2 regions of the Paenibacillus sp. J22FR83 genome follow, and region 1 is predicted to be linked to the other one. Evidence: riboswitches for the same ligand, from Rfam matches in the RefSeq annotation. Region 1 holds a riboswitch; the other holds the start of a gene.
The links. Region 1 has a riboswitch for thiamine pyrophosphate ahead of AC58PV_RS09190 (ABC transporter substrate-binding protein). Riboswitches for the same ligand answer to the same signal wherever they lie in the genome.

Region 1 (7,679 bases):
TTCACCATACCTACTGCCTGCATATAAGCATAACAAATCGTCGAACCGACGAATTTGAAGCCACGCTTCTTTAAATCCTTGCTCATACGATCAGAAATATCCGTTTTGGCAGGCAATTGACGACTGTCTTCCCAATTATTCTTTATGGTTTTGCCACCTACGAAGCTCCAAATATACGAATCAAATGTGCCAAATTCATCTTGCACCTTAAGAAAGGCTTTGGCATTCTGGACGACGGAAGCTATTTTCAGACGATTACGCACGATGCCAGGATTCAAGAGCAATTCCTGCAGCTTCGCCTCATCATAATTTACAATTATGTGCGGGTCAAAACCATCGAACGCTTCCCTATAGCTATCTCGCTTCTTTAATATTGTATACCAACTTAAACCAGCTTGAGCACCTTCCAAATTCAGCATCTCAAACAAGACGCGGTCATCATGCACAGGAACTCCCCATTCATGGTCATGGTAATCTTGATATAAAGGGTCTTCGTTGACCCAACCGCAGCGGTTTGTCATGTTATTCCTTCACCTCATCCAAGTATCGAACATGTGTTCTATTTCATTATAGATCCTATACGAACACTTGTCCAGTTGGATTTATTTAAGGTCGCCAGGCAACTTGTAGAAGTGATTGGTGTTTTGGAATAAAATCGCAACCGTCTCTTGCACGTTCTTCCCCTTCAGTTCAGCGATTTGTTCAATGACTGTGTGAATCATACACGGATGTGTCTCTTCACCTGAGAACGGTCCTTCAAATGGCCAAGGTCCATCTGTCTCTACCATCATGAGCTCCAAAGGGTAGTTACGAACTAATGTTCTGATTTCTTCTTCATAGAGAACATCTGGCGTGATAGAAATATAATAACCAGCGCCTATCATTCGCTCCACGGTTTCGTCAGATCCTTTAAACCAATGGAAATGCGCCTTCTTGATTCCGTATTTGGCTAGTAACGCACATGCGACATCCGCATCTTCATATACGGCATGCAGGACAACTGGCTTGTCCCACTGAGCAGCAAGCTGCAAGAAACGCTCTAACAACCCAATATAAGGTGTTACGTCAAACGCCTGTCCTGCCCCTTCTACTTCATGACGCGTGTAATATGGAAGTCCAATTTCACCAACTGCGATCATGTCATTCACATGCTCACTCATCCAATCTATTAATGCGTCCAACTGCTCTGTCGTAGGCAACTCTTGTTCTGGATGAAATCCGTAAGCCGCAAAAATGCGACCGGGAGCAAGCGACTTCAATTGCTTCGTTGCTTTGCAGGAATCTAGATGGCGGGATACCGCGATTAAGGCCAACACCTGCGAAGCTTCTAGTTCTGCAATTATCAATTTCGCTGACTCTTCGTCGTACATATCGAGATGAATATGTGCATCAATAGCTGACATTGTTTGTTTTCTCCCGTCGCAAGAGTCCCTGTATATGCTGTCTTAGTGCGATAAACTCTGATTCCTGCATGATAGATTCCTGACGTGGTCTTGCAAATGGTACTTTCAACTCTTCCAAGATACTTGCAGGTTTATTAGACAGCACATAAATACGATCAGATAGGAAGAGTGCCTCCTCTATACTATGGGTGACAAATAAGATGGAGCGTTTATTGTGCTCCCAAATGTTAAGAAGCCACGCTTGCATATCAAGCCGTGTTAACGCATCTAAGGAACCGAATGGCTCATCTAAGCACATAAGTTCCTGCGGGCTTAATAAAGCGCGTAAGAACGAAACACGCTGTTGCATCCCACCTGACAGGACATGTGGAAATTCCCGTTCATAGCCTCCTAGTCCAACTCTCGGCAGCCATTCTCTAGCTTTGGCGATCGCCGCAGAGCGCGACTCTCCGGCTACTTCCTGCCCTAGTGCTACATTTTCCTCAATAGAGCGCCATGGGAACAAGGCCGGTTGCTGCGGCATATAAGAAATAAGTCCTTTTTTCCCTGTCACCTTCTCGTCATCCAGCCACACTTCACCGGATGTCGGCTGCACGAGTCCACCTATGATATGGAATAAGGTGCTCTTACCACTGCCAGAAGGGCCAATGATGGATACAAACTCGCCTTGCTCGACATAAATATGAATATCTACAAGCACGGTGACTTGCCCTTTTTTATTCGGAAACATATGATGAATCCCAGTAAGCTTTAATTTGCTCATGGCCACAGCCCTCCTCTCCTACGAGGAACGTTTGACGTTCCAACGAATGATGAGCTTCTCTAACCCAGCGATGAGCCAGAAAAAGAGCAAACTCAGAATCACGATAATTCCGATTGCCACAAATTCCCGGTCTGCACGGAAGGCTGATTTTTGTAAGATCATATAATAGCCAAGACCCACATTTCCGCCTAGCCATTCAGCAATAACTGCCCCCATCACACTATAAGTAGCGGATATTTTGAGCCCAGTAAACAGAAATGGCAAAGCATGAGGCATCTCTAATTTATAGAAAATTTGGCGTTTCGATGCACCAATCATTTGCATGTAATTATACATGCTGCGATCTGTCTGCATGAAGCCATCTAACGTTGACATCGTTACAGGGAAGAAACAGACAAGTGAAATCAATATAAGTTTAGGTAATAGGCCAAAACCAAATAAGATAATTAACAGTGGTCCCAATGCAATAACTGGGATATTTTGCGATAGGATCAGCAGTGGATAGAAACCCGCTTTAACGAAAGGAAGCCTATGTAGTACGCTGGCAACTAGTACACCACCGATGGCACCGATACTAAAACCCATGCACATCAAACGAACGGTAGCCCACATATGCATCCATACGCGCGGCATATCTGTGGTACCGTCTCGCCATATTTTGAGCGGGCTTGGAAGCAGCCAGTCTGCGGTTCCAGCCCATGAGACAGCCAACTGCCAAATAAACAACAGAAGGATGACTACCACAAGTGGCGGCCATCCTGCTTGAATCCAGCGACGGATGTTCATTATCTGTACTTCTCCGTTAACTTGTCCATTGAAGCACCTGACGGATTGAAGTAAATTTTAACCTGAGAAATGACGTTCGGGCTGCCCATGTCAATCATGGCTGTGTTCATATCTTGAATAATGAGAAGGAGTTGATCCAACTCACCTTCCATCGTTGTTTCCAGCGGTGAAACAAAATATTTAACACCAGACTTTGCAATCACTTCGATGGCTCGATCTACATACGGAATGACATCTTCACCGTTTACTGTTTTCGGGATTATTTGAATACTAACAAGTGCATTAGCCATGATGGACATCTCCTCTTCAATTTAGGAATTACTTCTTACTTTCAGGTAAAAATGAATTCGTAAATGCCGCATCCACATCCAACTTCTTCTCTAAAAGCTTGTGATCCAGCATCCACGTGGCGTAGTTTTCCCACACGGATTTCTTTTGCTCACCCCAACGTGCCGCATCATCCTGATAACGTGGGCTTAACCACTTTTGACTAGCAACGACCAGCTTAGGATCTAGATCTGGAACAGCTTTAATCAATATGTTTGCCGCATCTTCCGGTTTGGAAATGGCAAATTGATACCCTTTGGTCGCTGCAGCAACGAACGCCTTCACGATTTCTGGCTTCGAAGAGATCATATTCTCATTTGTCGCCAATACAGGTGTATAATAATCCAGTTTCTCCGAATATTTGTTCAAATAAATCATGTTCATCGGCTCACCACGAAGTTCCGCATCTACGCCTGTCCATGCATAGTAAATCCATGCAAAGTCGATATCGCGTTTGACCGCTGTAAAATAATCCGCGTCACCGATATTAACCATTTTCACCTTTGTCGCATCCGCTTTCTCTGATTGCATCAGGGATTCAATCATGGCACTTTCGGAAGGGGCACCCCAACCGCCATACGATTTGTTCTCGAAGTCCTTCGGTGATTTGATATTCTTCGCAACCGGTGAAGCAAAGCCAGAGGTATTATGTTGAATAACTGCAGCAATCGAGACTAGTGGCACTCCTTGAATACGACCTTGCGTGATGCTTTCTTGATAACTCACCCCAAACTCTGCTGCGCCAGAAGCGATCATCGTATCCGCTCCACTTTCGCCAGGGGAAATGATTTGCACATTCAAGCCTTCTTGCTCAAAAAATCCTTGATCCTTCGCGACATACAACCCCGTGTGGTTCGTATTTGGCGTCCAATCTAGGACAACTTTTACGTCAGTTAGCTTTTTACTTCCTTCTGTCGGTTGAACTGACTTTCCTGTGTCGTTGCCGCAACCTGCCATTACTACGGTAAAGCTGACTAACAACAATGGTGCAATTTTGTTCCATTTCATATTCTTCTACCCCTTCTCTGTGGATCTTGATGTAACCATACGAAAAAGCCCCCGTTATCCGGGAGCGCCAGTGCAATTCTATCAAATTCTACGCTGGCATTACCCCAGGAGTTAATAGAAACTAAAAAGCCGCTAAAGACCAAAGGTCTCTCGCGGCGTATACGTTGACATTCGTACACGTATAGTCGTGTACAATCATTCTCTGCACTAGCATTATCTAGATCAGATCGAACGGTCAGCGGTATATCCCGCACTCTCAGCCTGACTACTCAAGCTCCCGGATGGTTACTATTCAATTTACATTACTATAACCCTAGTTAACTAAATAAGCAAGTTATCCCTATTTGCCGTTGTATGGGTATAATTACACCCATTAGTGTAATAACCAATCCTTTAACTGCAATCCCATCTTCTGCGCATCTGCGTAACCTAGTTCATGTAACTTCTCGAGTTTCCGCGGATCTTTCTCCATTCGTCCTACTTCTACTTTGGTTGAAGGTCGAATAATGATAGCACTGCCATCCGCTTCCATTCGTTCAATTGTTTCAAGTGTAGAATTATAAATTTCGCTGCGATTCACAAGCACATTCACAAGGCCGTTATATTTTGGATAAAAACTTTTCGCTAACCAACGCTGCTTGAACGGCCGTTTGCGGTAGCCCAGTTCTTTCGTTAATACAATGATATGCTTTTTATTGCCGTCAGCGACTGATTTCTGTACCGGAATCGGATCGACCAATCCGCCATCAAATAATGTTCTGCCTTCATAATGAATCGGCGTAGCTACAAAAGGCAACGAACTCGAAGCTTGTACGATGGGCATCGTTTCCTGTTGAAGCTGATGTTTCGTAAAATAAATCGGCTCCCCGGTATGCGCATCTGTTGTACCTATTGCAAATTGCTGTGAAGAAGCGTAGAACGTGTCATAGTCAAAGGGTACTAGTCTATTCGGCAGCTCATTGAAAATAAAATCCATGCCAAATATGCTCTTACTGCGCAACAAGTTGCGATAGCTTAAATAACGGTGATCCGCAACATAGTCAATCGTTACCTTTTTATTCCGCCCAGGTTGTTTAGAAATGTAAGAAACCGCATTGCACGCGCCCGCTGAAACACCCACCACATAGGGGAAATATAAATCCTGCTCCATAAAGTATTCCAAGACTCCCGCGGTGTATACCCCTCGCATACCTCCGCCTTCCAGTACGAGTCCAATCCCTTCCATGGTGACACCTTCTTTCTGTCTGTCTCAAGCCCCTTTCTAGCATACAGGAATTGTAAATTAAAAGAAACGGGCTTCCCTCTTCGAAAATGAGACGAAGACGAAGATTTCCTCCTACTTTCTAAGACAAATTAGGGGAAATCCCAGTTCAACCGTATTTTTGCCGAAATTTAACGTGTACGTCAACTTTTCGAACCTTAACTAATGGGACACCTTCATGAAATTACCAAAGACCCCTGCTCCGAGGAGCAAGGGTCGGTAACCATACTACAATTATGATTTGTTTTTACTAATGTTATTTAGGCTAGGAGGAAACTCAGCCGCATTCTGCTTTTTTAGTGTCTCTGCCTCTTCCGTGAAGTGAGCAGCATTTTGTTGATTATTTTTTTTATCAGGTCGATTTACTTTAGGCATTCCTTTCACCTCCATCATCTCAACCGTAGTATGAGAAGGTGATCCTAATCTTATGCCAATTCACTGAAATCATTAAGGTTATTAACGATTTTCTTTGTACAGTTCCTTGATGACCATAAACTCGTCCAGATTGTTCAGAAAGAGATCAACAATGACAGGGTCAAAATGTTTGCCGCGCTCCGATTTCAATAAATCCAAGACGCGATCTAATTCCCATGCTTTCTTATAGACACGATCACTACACAGTGCATCAAATACATCAGCCAAGGCTGTTATCCGGCCATATAAGTGAATGTTTTCCCCACTTAGCCCTTGTGGATAACCCGTCCCGTCGTAACGTTCATGATGCTGATGAGCGATAATTGCCGCGGCGTGCAGCACCTTTTTATTCGAATGCTTGAGCATTTCATAGCCTAAGTTAGAATGTGTTTTCATAATTTCGAATTCTTCTTTGGATAAAGAACCCGGTTTATTGAGGATGGCATCCGGGATCCCAACCTTGCCTACATCGTGCATCGGTGTTGCTAGTCGAATCGTTTCAGCTTCTTGCTCAGATAAGCCGTATTTCAGCGCCAGCAGACGTGAATACTCGGCTACTCGCTTAACGTGATGACCTGTTTCCTGTGAGCGCGTTTCTGTAATCTCGCCCATGGTATAAATGATTTCCTGCTGTGTACTTTCAAGCTCATTATTCAAATAAATGTTCTCGAAAGCAACAGAAACATTCGCACAATAAATATCAACCAAATAATGCTCCCATTCACTTAGGGCATTAAAACCGTTCATATAGATTACGTTTTCCATCCCCATCTTACTCTGGAAATAGATGATGAAACGATCCGCAGCAAAGCTGCTTTTGCGGGTATGGAAAGCTAATTCAATTTCCTCAAGAACTTCGACAGGAACCACATCACGAGCTCTTGCATCTTGGTTCTTCGCATAATCGCCGCTGGCTGCAAGAATGTAGATGTCCTCGATCCCTTTCGTTACGGCAAAACTGCAATGTATCGCATTCTTATGTAAATTAACGATAGATGTCATTTGGGTTAGAACGCCAGACGCAAATTTCTTCATGGACTGTAACTCGAACAAGGTCGCCGAAGACTTAATAATTTCTTCCAGGCCAACTCTACTTTTCTCAATCGTTTTAATATCTCGAAAGGAGCGCAGCGCCGTGACTACCGTAGTAAACAATTTCTGCGATGTTAACTCCGTCTTTTCTTTATAATCATTAATGTCATAATCCATGATAACCGTTCGTTCAGGAGCTTGTCCTGGCTGGCCCGTCCGCAAAATAATACGTACAGCTTGGTTATTCAGCACTTCGCGAATATATTTGACAATTTGCAATCCTGCATCTTCTTGTTCCATGACAACATCTAATAAGATAAGCGCCGTTTGTGGCTGTTCTTTCAACAGTTGTTTCGCTTCCAAAGCAGAATAAGCACTATGAAACTCCAGTTTTCTGCCAGCAAATTCGAGATCTTGCAGCACCATTTTGGTAACTTGGTGTATTTGCTTCTCATCATCGACAATGAGTACGATCCACGGGTCTTGTTCCACAGTCCTTAGATTTGCTGCTGCAACGCTATCTTCCTCAGCAGCAAAAAGAAGCTCATCCTGATCGACAGACTCCACTTCATTTGTCATATCTCAGCTTCCTCCTCTTTGGGGATTGTAATTGCAAATAAACTGCCCTGTCCTCGTACGCTTGAACATTGAATCGTACCATTTAACGATTCCGTTACAAGATTGT
Region 2 (7,679 bases), on a different contig from region 1:
CGCTCTTCCCCGCCAGTGATCGATTGAATCGTGCGCAAGAATTGCTGCGCATCATCAATGCGCCATACCGTATAGTTATCCACTTCGATCGGCTTCTTATCTTTGGTCAGAATGGAAGTAGGTTTGCTGTCATACACCATCTGATATTTAGGAAGCGTGCGGACCGATTCAATGAACGGAATTTTAAAATGAATACCAGGTTCTGTCTGGATACGAACAGCTTCTCCGAATTTAAGAACGACGCGGTATTGGCCTTCTTTCACAATAAAGATGGAAATCAGGAAGAAAATGACGAGAACGACACCAAGGATGGATCTCAGAATCCATTTATTTTGTACGGTCATTTCGCAGTCCCTCCAGTCGTACCTGTTGCAGCAGCAGGTGTACGCAACAGCTCATTGATTGGTAAATATTTAACGGTTTCGCCAGTGCTGTCACTGATGAAAATTTTGGCATTCGGCAATATTTTCTCTAACGTCTCGATGATAAGCCTGCTCTCGGTTACTGATTTATTATTGGCATACTCCGCATAGAGGGCATTAAACTTCGCAACATCCCCCTGTGCATTCAAAATCCGTGATTTCTTCTGAGCTTCGGCATTCTCGATCAGTGCCTGCGCGTTACCGCGCTCCCGAGGAAGGATATCATTCTCGTATTTTGTTGCCACGTTTATCTTCGTGTTTTTCTCTTCACGTGCGTTCGTTACATCCTTAAAAGCATTCTGCACATCGCCCGCTGGCGGCTCAATATCTTGGAATTTCAAATCGATAATATGAATGCCCGTTTGATATTTCGTCTGCATTTCAATCAAACGCTCCTTAACCTTGCCTTGGACCTCAGTTTTTCCTTCAGTAATGGCAAAGTCTAGCGCCGTCGCGCCGATTACCGAACGAATCGCTGCACTTGCCGAGTTGCGTAAGAACAATTCAGCATTATCAATATTGTACAAATAGTTCTGCATGTCACTGATATTCCATTCCACTACGGCATCAGCGGATAAAATATTTTCATCCCCCGTAATCATCATCGCTTCTTCATCTACGGGTGTAATTTTACCACCAGCTTCACGGAAGCCGATTTGGATGCGTTGTGTCTTTTTGGCAGGTAATACAATCACTTGTTGAATGGGAAAAGGGAGTTTAAAGTGAAGCCCAGCCTCCTTCTCGGTCGTATATTTACCTAATGTGAGAATAGCCGCCTTCTCATGCTCCTGTACTGTGTAGAAAGTGGAAGATCCGAAAATAAGAACGAGAACGATGACAAGGCCGATTACAATTTTGGTCATCAAGCCTGGCGGGAGGGAGGAGGGTCTTCGTCGATCAGATTCTGGCAGTACAAACGGTTCCATGGCAAACACCCCTTAATATAAGTTTTACTTATAGTCCTATACGGGAAGTATTGGAAATGGTTTCAGGGAGATGAGGTTAATTCTCAATAAATTGAGAAAGGTTAGGGCACTGCCAATGAAAATGGAAAATTGGTATTTCCAAGAGTTGGCTGTCATGCTATGATGAGTAGTAATCGCATACGAATGAATCCCTAGGGGCGCCGAGAGGCTGAGACAGTGTAGACTGAACCCTTTGAACCTGATCTGGTTTATGCCAGCGGAGGAAAGTGGAACGAGCTTTGGAGCCGATTTTATTGTTATTTATGATGAGGCAGCCTACAACCACTTTCCTGAGGAAAGTGGTTTTTTTGTATTTATTTGCACAGTCGAGATGATTCACATGGTTAAAAATAGTGAGATTTCGTGGAGAGGAGTCGCCTTCAATGTCTGAGAAAGAGCTGCATGTCATATCGAGTGGGAAGATGGCATGGTCTGAGATCGCAAAGATTGCGGCGCAGATTCACCCGTATGTCACAGCGATTCATATTCGGGAGAAAACGAAATCCTTGGATGAAGTGTTCATCGGCATTCAGTACATAGTAGAGCAAGGAATTCCGGCGAAAAGCCTGTACGTTAACGGTTTTCCCTCCATCGCTCTGGCTTTGCAAACAGGAGGACTCCAGCTGCCAGGTACGACGCCGCCTTTGGTTATTCAGGATGAGTTGTGCCGGGGCATACAGCGCATCGGAGTCTCTGTGCATGGGGCGGTTGAGGCGAGTTGGCGTGAGAAAGAAGGAGCCGATTATGTCATGTTCGGTCATATTTTTGCGACAAACTCCAAGCAAGGCGTGCCGCCTAGGGGTCTGGAGCAGTTAAGACAAGTAGTTAATGGGGTGAACATTCCTGTCATTGCAATCGGCGGGATGACACCTGCGAGAGTCCAATCGGTTCTGGATGCAGGAGCATCCGGCATCGCAGTGATGAGCGGAATATGGGAAGCAGCGGATCCGCTTGGAGCCGTTCTAGCCTATCATGATGAGCTTCAATAAATAGAGGTGAGCGAAATGTCAGCAACAAGATCCCATGTCATCATCGTTGGCGGTGGTGTTATCGGTACATCCATTGCCTATTACTTGGCTAAAAGAGGGCAGTCCGTCACGCTGCTAGAGCGCGGTCAACTAGGCACAGAAGCCTCGGCTGCGGCGGCAGGCATGCTCGGCGCGCAGTCCGAGATGGAAGACACGGGCGCCCTGTTCCAGTGGGCGCGTCTAAGTAGATCTATGTTCCCCGAGTTGAGCGGGGAACTGAGAGAACTCACGGGCATCGACATCGGCCTCGTCCGTGAGGGGCTCTTGAACGTCGCGCTCAGCGACGTTCAAGAGGCGGAGTTGCGCGCGCGGGAGAAGCTCCAGCGCGCCGCGGGCGAGCAGGCCCAGTGGCTCAGCGCAGCTGAAGCCACGGCCCTGGAACCCGCGCTGAGCGCAGCGACGCGCGGAGCCCTGTACCTGCCCAGCGATGGGCAGGTCGATGCTCCGCTGCTGGCGGCCGCGTTCGCGCAGGCCGCGCAGGTGCTTGGGGCGAAGGTGCAACCGTTCGCCGGGGTGCAAGGGCTGCTGACCGCGCAGGAGCGGGTCATCGGCGTGCAGACGGCCGCCGGTCCGCTCTACGGCGACCACGTGGTCGTCGCCGCAGGCACGTGGAGCGGTCAGCTGCTTGGGAGCATCGGCATCGAGTTGCCGATGTATCCTGTGAAAGGCGAGTGCTTCTCCGTGAGGACGCCGAAGCCTCTCTTGAAGAAAACCCTGTTCTCGCCAGGGTGCTATATCGTTCCGAAAGCCGGCGGACGGCTGGTGGTCGGCGCGACGGTCGTGCCGCACAGCTATGACCGCAAGGTGTCGCTCTCGGGCTTAGCCGAGCTGATGGAGCGCGCGAGGGAGTTGATGCCCGCGCTCGGCGACGCCGAGTGGGAGAAGGCTTGGTCGGGGCTGCGCCCGCAGACCGCCGACGGGCTGCCCTACATCGGCAAAGTGCCGACGGTGGAGGGCTTGTATACAGCTTGCGGACATTACCGCAACGGAATTTTGCTGAGCCCGATCACCGGAAAGGTGATGGCGGATTGGATTTTGGGCGGAGATGGCGCAGGTGAGCAGGGGAAAGCATCTATAGCTCCTTGGCTGAATGCATTCAGCCCTGATCTGTCCCCTAGAACCGAGCGGGTGAGTAACAGTCACGAGGGTCAGGAACCTTTTTCAGCCCAAGGAAAGGAATTGATAAGCATTGAAACTGCACATTAATGGTCAGCAGGTGGACGTACCCGATACGATTCGAACCGTCGTGGAGCTGCTTGCCCACTTCGATTTATGCGACAAAATGCTCGTGGTAGAGCATAACGCAGCCATTTTACATAAAGAAGATCACGCTGGTGCTGAGCTGGCGGAAGGCCACAAAATTGAGATCGTTCATTTCGTTGGAGGAGGATAAAGACATGTTAAAAATTGGTCCATATGAATTTCGTTCACGTTTGCTGCTAGGTACGGGGAAGTTTCCAGATTTTCAGATTCAAAAACAAGCGGTGGATATCTCCGAGTCGCAAATTCTGACCTTTGCGGTTCGTCGAATGAATATTTTTGAGGCGAGTCAGCCGAATTTCCTGTCGATGCTGGATACGTCGAACTTCACGTTGCTGCCGAATACAGCTGGTGCCAAAACAGCAGAAGAAGCCGTGCGCATCGCGCGCTTAGCGAAAGCCTCTGGCTTGTGCGACATGATCAAAGTCGAGGTGATCGGCGATGAAATGACGCTGCTCCCCGATCCCGTGGAAACGCTGAAAGCATCCGAAATGCTGCTGGAGGAAGGCTTTATCGTGTTGCCTTATACATCGGATGATGTTTTGCTAGCTAAACGTTTGCAAGCACTCGGCGTACATGCCATTATGCCTGGTGCATCACCGATTGGTACGGGGCAAGGGATAATTAACCCGCTGAACCTGAGTTTCATCATCGAGCAAGCAACAGTACCTGTGATCGTGGACGCGGGAATTGGCGCACCTTCCGACGCATCATTAGCTATGGAAATGGGCGCCGACGGCGTGCTATTGAACACGGCCGTATCAGGTGCCAAGGATCCTGTCAAAATGGCTTACGCCATGAAACTCGCGATTGAAGCAGGACGCGCAGGCTTTGAGGCAGGGCGGATTCCGAAGAAGCGATATGCGTCGGCAAGTTCTCCGATGGATGGATTGAGTCGAGCGTAGGGTCGTGTGGGGTTGAGTAGATGAGTCAGTTGTAAGGGAAATTCAAGGTTCATTGTTACTCGGAGTCGCAGTGTTTTCCTCATCCAACAGTGGCCTATTTGTTTGAAAAGTGCAAAAAGGCATCTATTTCACTCCATTGAGGCAATAAATGACCTGAAAGTTGCAAAAAGGCAGTTATTTAGGGGCAAATGGTTCAATTTGCTGTGAAAGCAGCGAAAAGGTTGCAGATTTGCACTTTTTTATGAAATTGAGGCGTTTTGGTCGGAAAAGGATGCCTTTTTGCAACTTTGGAGACGTAGACTTTGATTTGGATTTGGATTTGGACTTGAGTGGTACTTGGATTTGGACTTGATTGGAGTGCTGAGTCGGAAAGGGGGAGTAACGTGGCGATTCACAAAGCATTGACGATTGCCGGATCAGACAGCGGTGGTGGTGCCGGCATTCAGGCGGATTTGAAAACGTTTCAGGAGCTCGGTGTATACGGCATGTCCGTGATTACGGCTGTCACCGCGCAGAACACACTTGGTGTGCAAGGGGTTTATCCGATGAGCGGGGAGGCAATTGAACGCCAACTGGCTTCTATTGGAGAAGATTTACGACCGGATGCGTTGAAGACAGGGATGCTTTTTAGCGGGGAAATTATTCGTATTGTCGCGACGGCGATTAAGAACTATGCGTGGAAACAGATCGTTGTGGACCCGGTGATGATTGCCAAAGGTGGAGCTTCACTCTTGCAACAGGAAGCGATTGACGCGATGATTCAGCAGTTGCTGCCACTTGCAGATGTGGTAACACCAAATATCCCCGAAGCGGAAGTACTCAGTGGCATGCAGATTACGGATGCGGACTCACGGCAAAAGGCAGCTAGACGAATTCACGCCTACGGCTGTAAGCATGTGATGATCAAAGGCGGCCATGAAGCGAATACCGAGCATGCGACGGATTTACTGTTTGATGGCGTTTCTTTTACCGAATTTACGACTAAAAGGCTGCACACGCAGCACACGCATGGAACGGGCTGCACATTTGCTGCAGCTGTGACTTCGGGGTTGGCGCAGGGCCTTACGACGAAGGCGTCTCTGCAGTTGGCCAAAAGCTTCATCCACGCAGCGATTTCGGAGCCTTTACATATCGGAAGCGGGCATGGACCGACGAATCATTGGGCTTATCAGCAGGGCGTGCGGGGCGCTGCTCTGAAAGAGACAGCCACGCGAGGTGCACGATGAGCGCCATGTTGACTGCGGAAGAGCTGCGTAAGGCGCTGCGTTTGTATTTGGTGATGGGCAGCCCCAATTGTGGCGGGGGAGATCCGTATGAAGTGTTGGAAGCCGCCATCGACGGCGGCATCACGATGTTTCAGCTGCGCGAGAAGGGCCCCGGCGCCCTGCAGGGGCTGGAGCTGCTCGCGCTAGGCGCGCGGCTGCGCCGCCTTTGCGCGCAGCGCGGGATACCATTCATCGTGAACGATGATGAACGGTTGGCTCTAGAGCTTGAGGCCGATGGGATTCACATCGGCCAAGAGGATGCCCCAGCCGCCGCGGTGCGCGAGCGGCTGCCGAACATGATCGTGGGCGTGTCGGCCCACGATCTGGGCGAAGCCCAGTCGGCGCTGGCTGAAGGCGCCGACTACTTAGGCGTAGGCCCCCAGTACGCCACGCGCACGAAGCTCGATGCGCGTGAGGTCCAGGGGCCAGCCAGCATTATGCGGATGCGCGCAGGCGGCATCCAGCTGCCGCTAGTGGGCATCGGGGGGATCGATGCCACGAATGCGGGCGCCGTCATCCGCGCAGGGGCGGATGGCGTTGCAGTGGTGAGCGCCATCGCTAGTGCGCGCTCACCGCGCGAAGCTGCAGCGGCTTTGCGTTCGCTGCTTCTCTTGTAGTGGTGAGCCCCCTTGTACCCCATCATCCACGATGAAACTAACAACTAACAAAAAACATTTTTTGTCATTCGAAATCACTGGTCATGTGTATTCGAAAAAGTAGCTCCGTGGCGCTCATTTTATCATTCGAAATCACTGGTCATGTGTATTTGCAAAAGTAACCCCGTGGCGCTCATTATGTCATTCGAAATCACTGTTTATGTGTATTCGAAATAGTAACTCCGTGGCCCTCATCCCTGATCCTATCATCCCAGATACTACTGAAACTATTAAATTTGTACAGTTCATAAATGACTGAATGCCATTTGAATGGCGCAGTACCAAATATCTTGGTATTTATTGGTGACGTTTCTACCTTTATGGTGACAGAAACGTCCCTTTTTGCTACCATAGTAGAAAGACTTAATTTCGGTAATCCGTTAAAGCGGTGAAATGTCACTGTGTTTTAAGGTCGCGTACTCCCTTTAATGGACAGAAGCCGCAATTGACATAGATTCTGTTTAGCATTATGATACGGTTAAAAAGATTTGACCGTCGTTTAATTAATCTCTTTAAGAGATTATAAGATAACCAAGAAGCGCTTGTAGCAAGGCTTTTTCGAGATAAAGCTCGTTCTAGCATAGGTACATTCGTTAATCTTGGTACTGGAGAGGGAGGTCGGATCCACGATGAAACTGCAGCCTGTTTATATCATTGAAGAACTCGAACAACTCAAAACAATTAGTGATCCACTTCGTGCTAGAGTACTGCTTTATCTCATAGAGAAAGCTTATACGGGACAGCAGTTGGCCAAACTATTAGGGATGGCGCGTGCCAAAGTGCATTATCATTTGAATGAGCTTGAGCGTCATAATTTGATTTGCGTCGTTCGTACAGAGCTTAAGAATGGCATTGTGCAAAAATTTTATCGTGCTGTAGCACGTGGTTTTGTGCCTAGCGAGAACTTGCTCCCGTATGTTTCGGAGGTAGAAAATTATTATCGAGAACGTACATTAAGTGTACTTGGACATGCTAGAAACAGAGCGATTAATGCCCCCGAAGAGGCGTTTCAAATTCCATCGCCAGACCGATCCCAGTGGCCGATTATCATGACGCAGGTTGAAGTCAAAATGAGTAGAGCGAAGTACACCGAATGGGTAAGTAAATTCCGCGCACTTATTTATGAACTAGATGCCGAACAAGAGGAGAATGGGGAATGGTTCTATTTGACGACGGTC

Region 2: another riboswitch for thiamine pyrophosphate. It lies ahead of AC58PV_RS05040 (thiamine phosphate synthase); the one in region 1 lies ahead of AC58PV_RS09190 (ABC transporter substrate-binding protein).

Annotation. Positions count from the first base shown of each region.
Region 1 is NZ_JCAUAM010000004.1:161,438-169,116, reverse strand. It holds gene AC58PV_RS09215 (DNA-3-methyladenine glycosylase I) at 1-521, opposite strand, end outside; gene AC58PV_RS09210 (TatD family hydrolase) at 603-1,403, opposite strand; gene AC58PV_RS09205 (ABC transporter ATP-binding protein) at 1,390-2,166, opposite strand; gene AC58PV_RS09200 (ABC transporter permease) at 2,185-2,952, opposite strand; gene AC58PV_RS09195 (thiamine-binding protein) at 2,952-3,242, opposite strand; gene AC58PV_RS09190 (ABC transporter substrate-binding protein) at 3,271-4,287, opposite strand; TPP riboswitch at 4,470-4,578, opposite strand; gene AC58PV_RS09185 (patatin-like phospholipase family protein) at 4,661-5,512, opposite strand; gene AC58PV_RS09180 (hypothetical protein) at 5,783-5,923, opposite strand; gene AC58PV_RS09175 (DUF3369 domain-containing protein) at 6,005-7,573, opposite strand; gene AC58PV_RS09170 (sensor histidine kinase) at 7,570-7,679, opposite strand, start outside.
Region 2 is NZ_JCAUAM010000002.1:339,858-347,536, reverse strand. It holds gene hflC (protease modulator HflC) at 1-344, opposite strand, end outside; gene hflK (FtsH protease activity modulator HflK) at 341-1,348, opposite strand; TPP riboswitch at 1,532-1,630, shown strand; gene AC58PV_RS05040 (thiamine phosphate synthase) at 1,771-2,376, shown strand; gene thiO (glycine oxidase ThiO) at 2,392-3,621, shown strand; gene thiS (sulfur carrier protein ThiS) at 3,605-3,808, shown strand; gene AC58PV_RS05025 (thiazole synthase) at 3,813-4,580, shown strand; gene thiD (bifunctional hydroxymethylpyrimidine kinase/phosphomethylpyrimidine kinase) at 4,964-5,806, shown strand; gene thiE (thiamine phosphate synthase) at 5,803-6,462, shown strand; gene AC58PV_RS05010 (ArsR/SmtB family transcription factor) at 7,131-7,679, shown strand, end outside.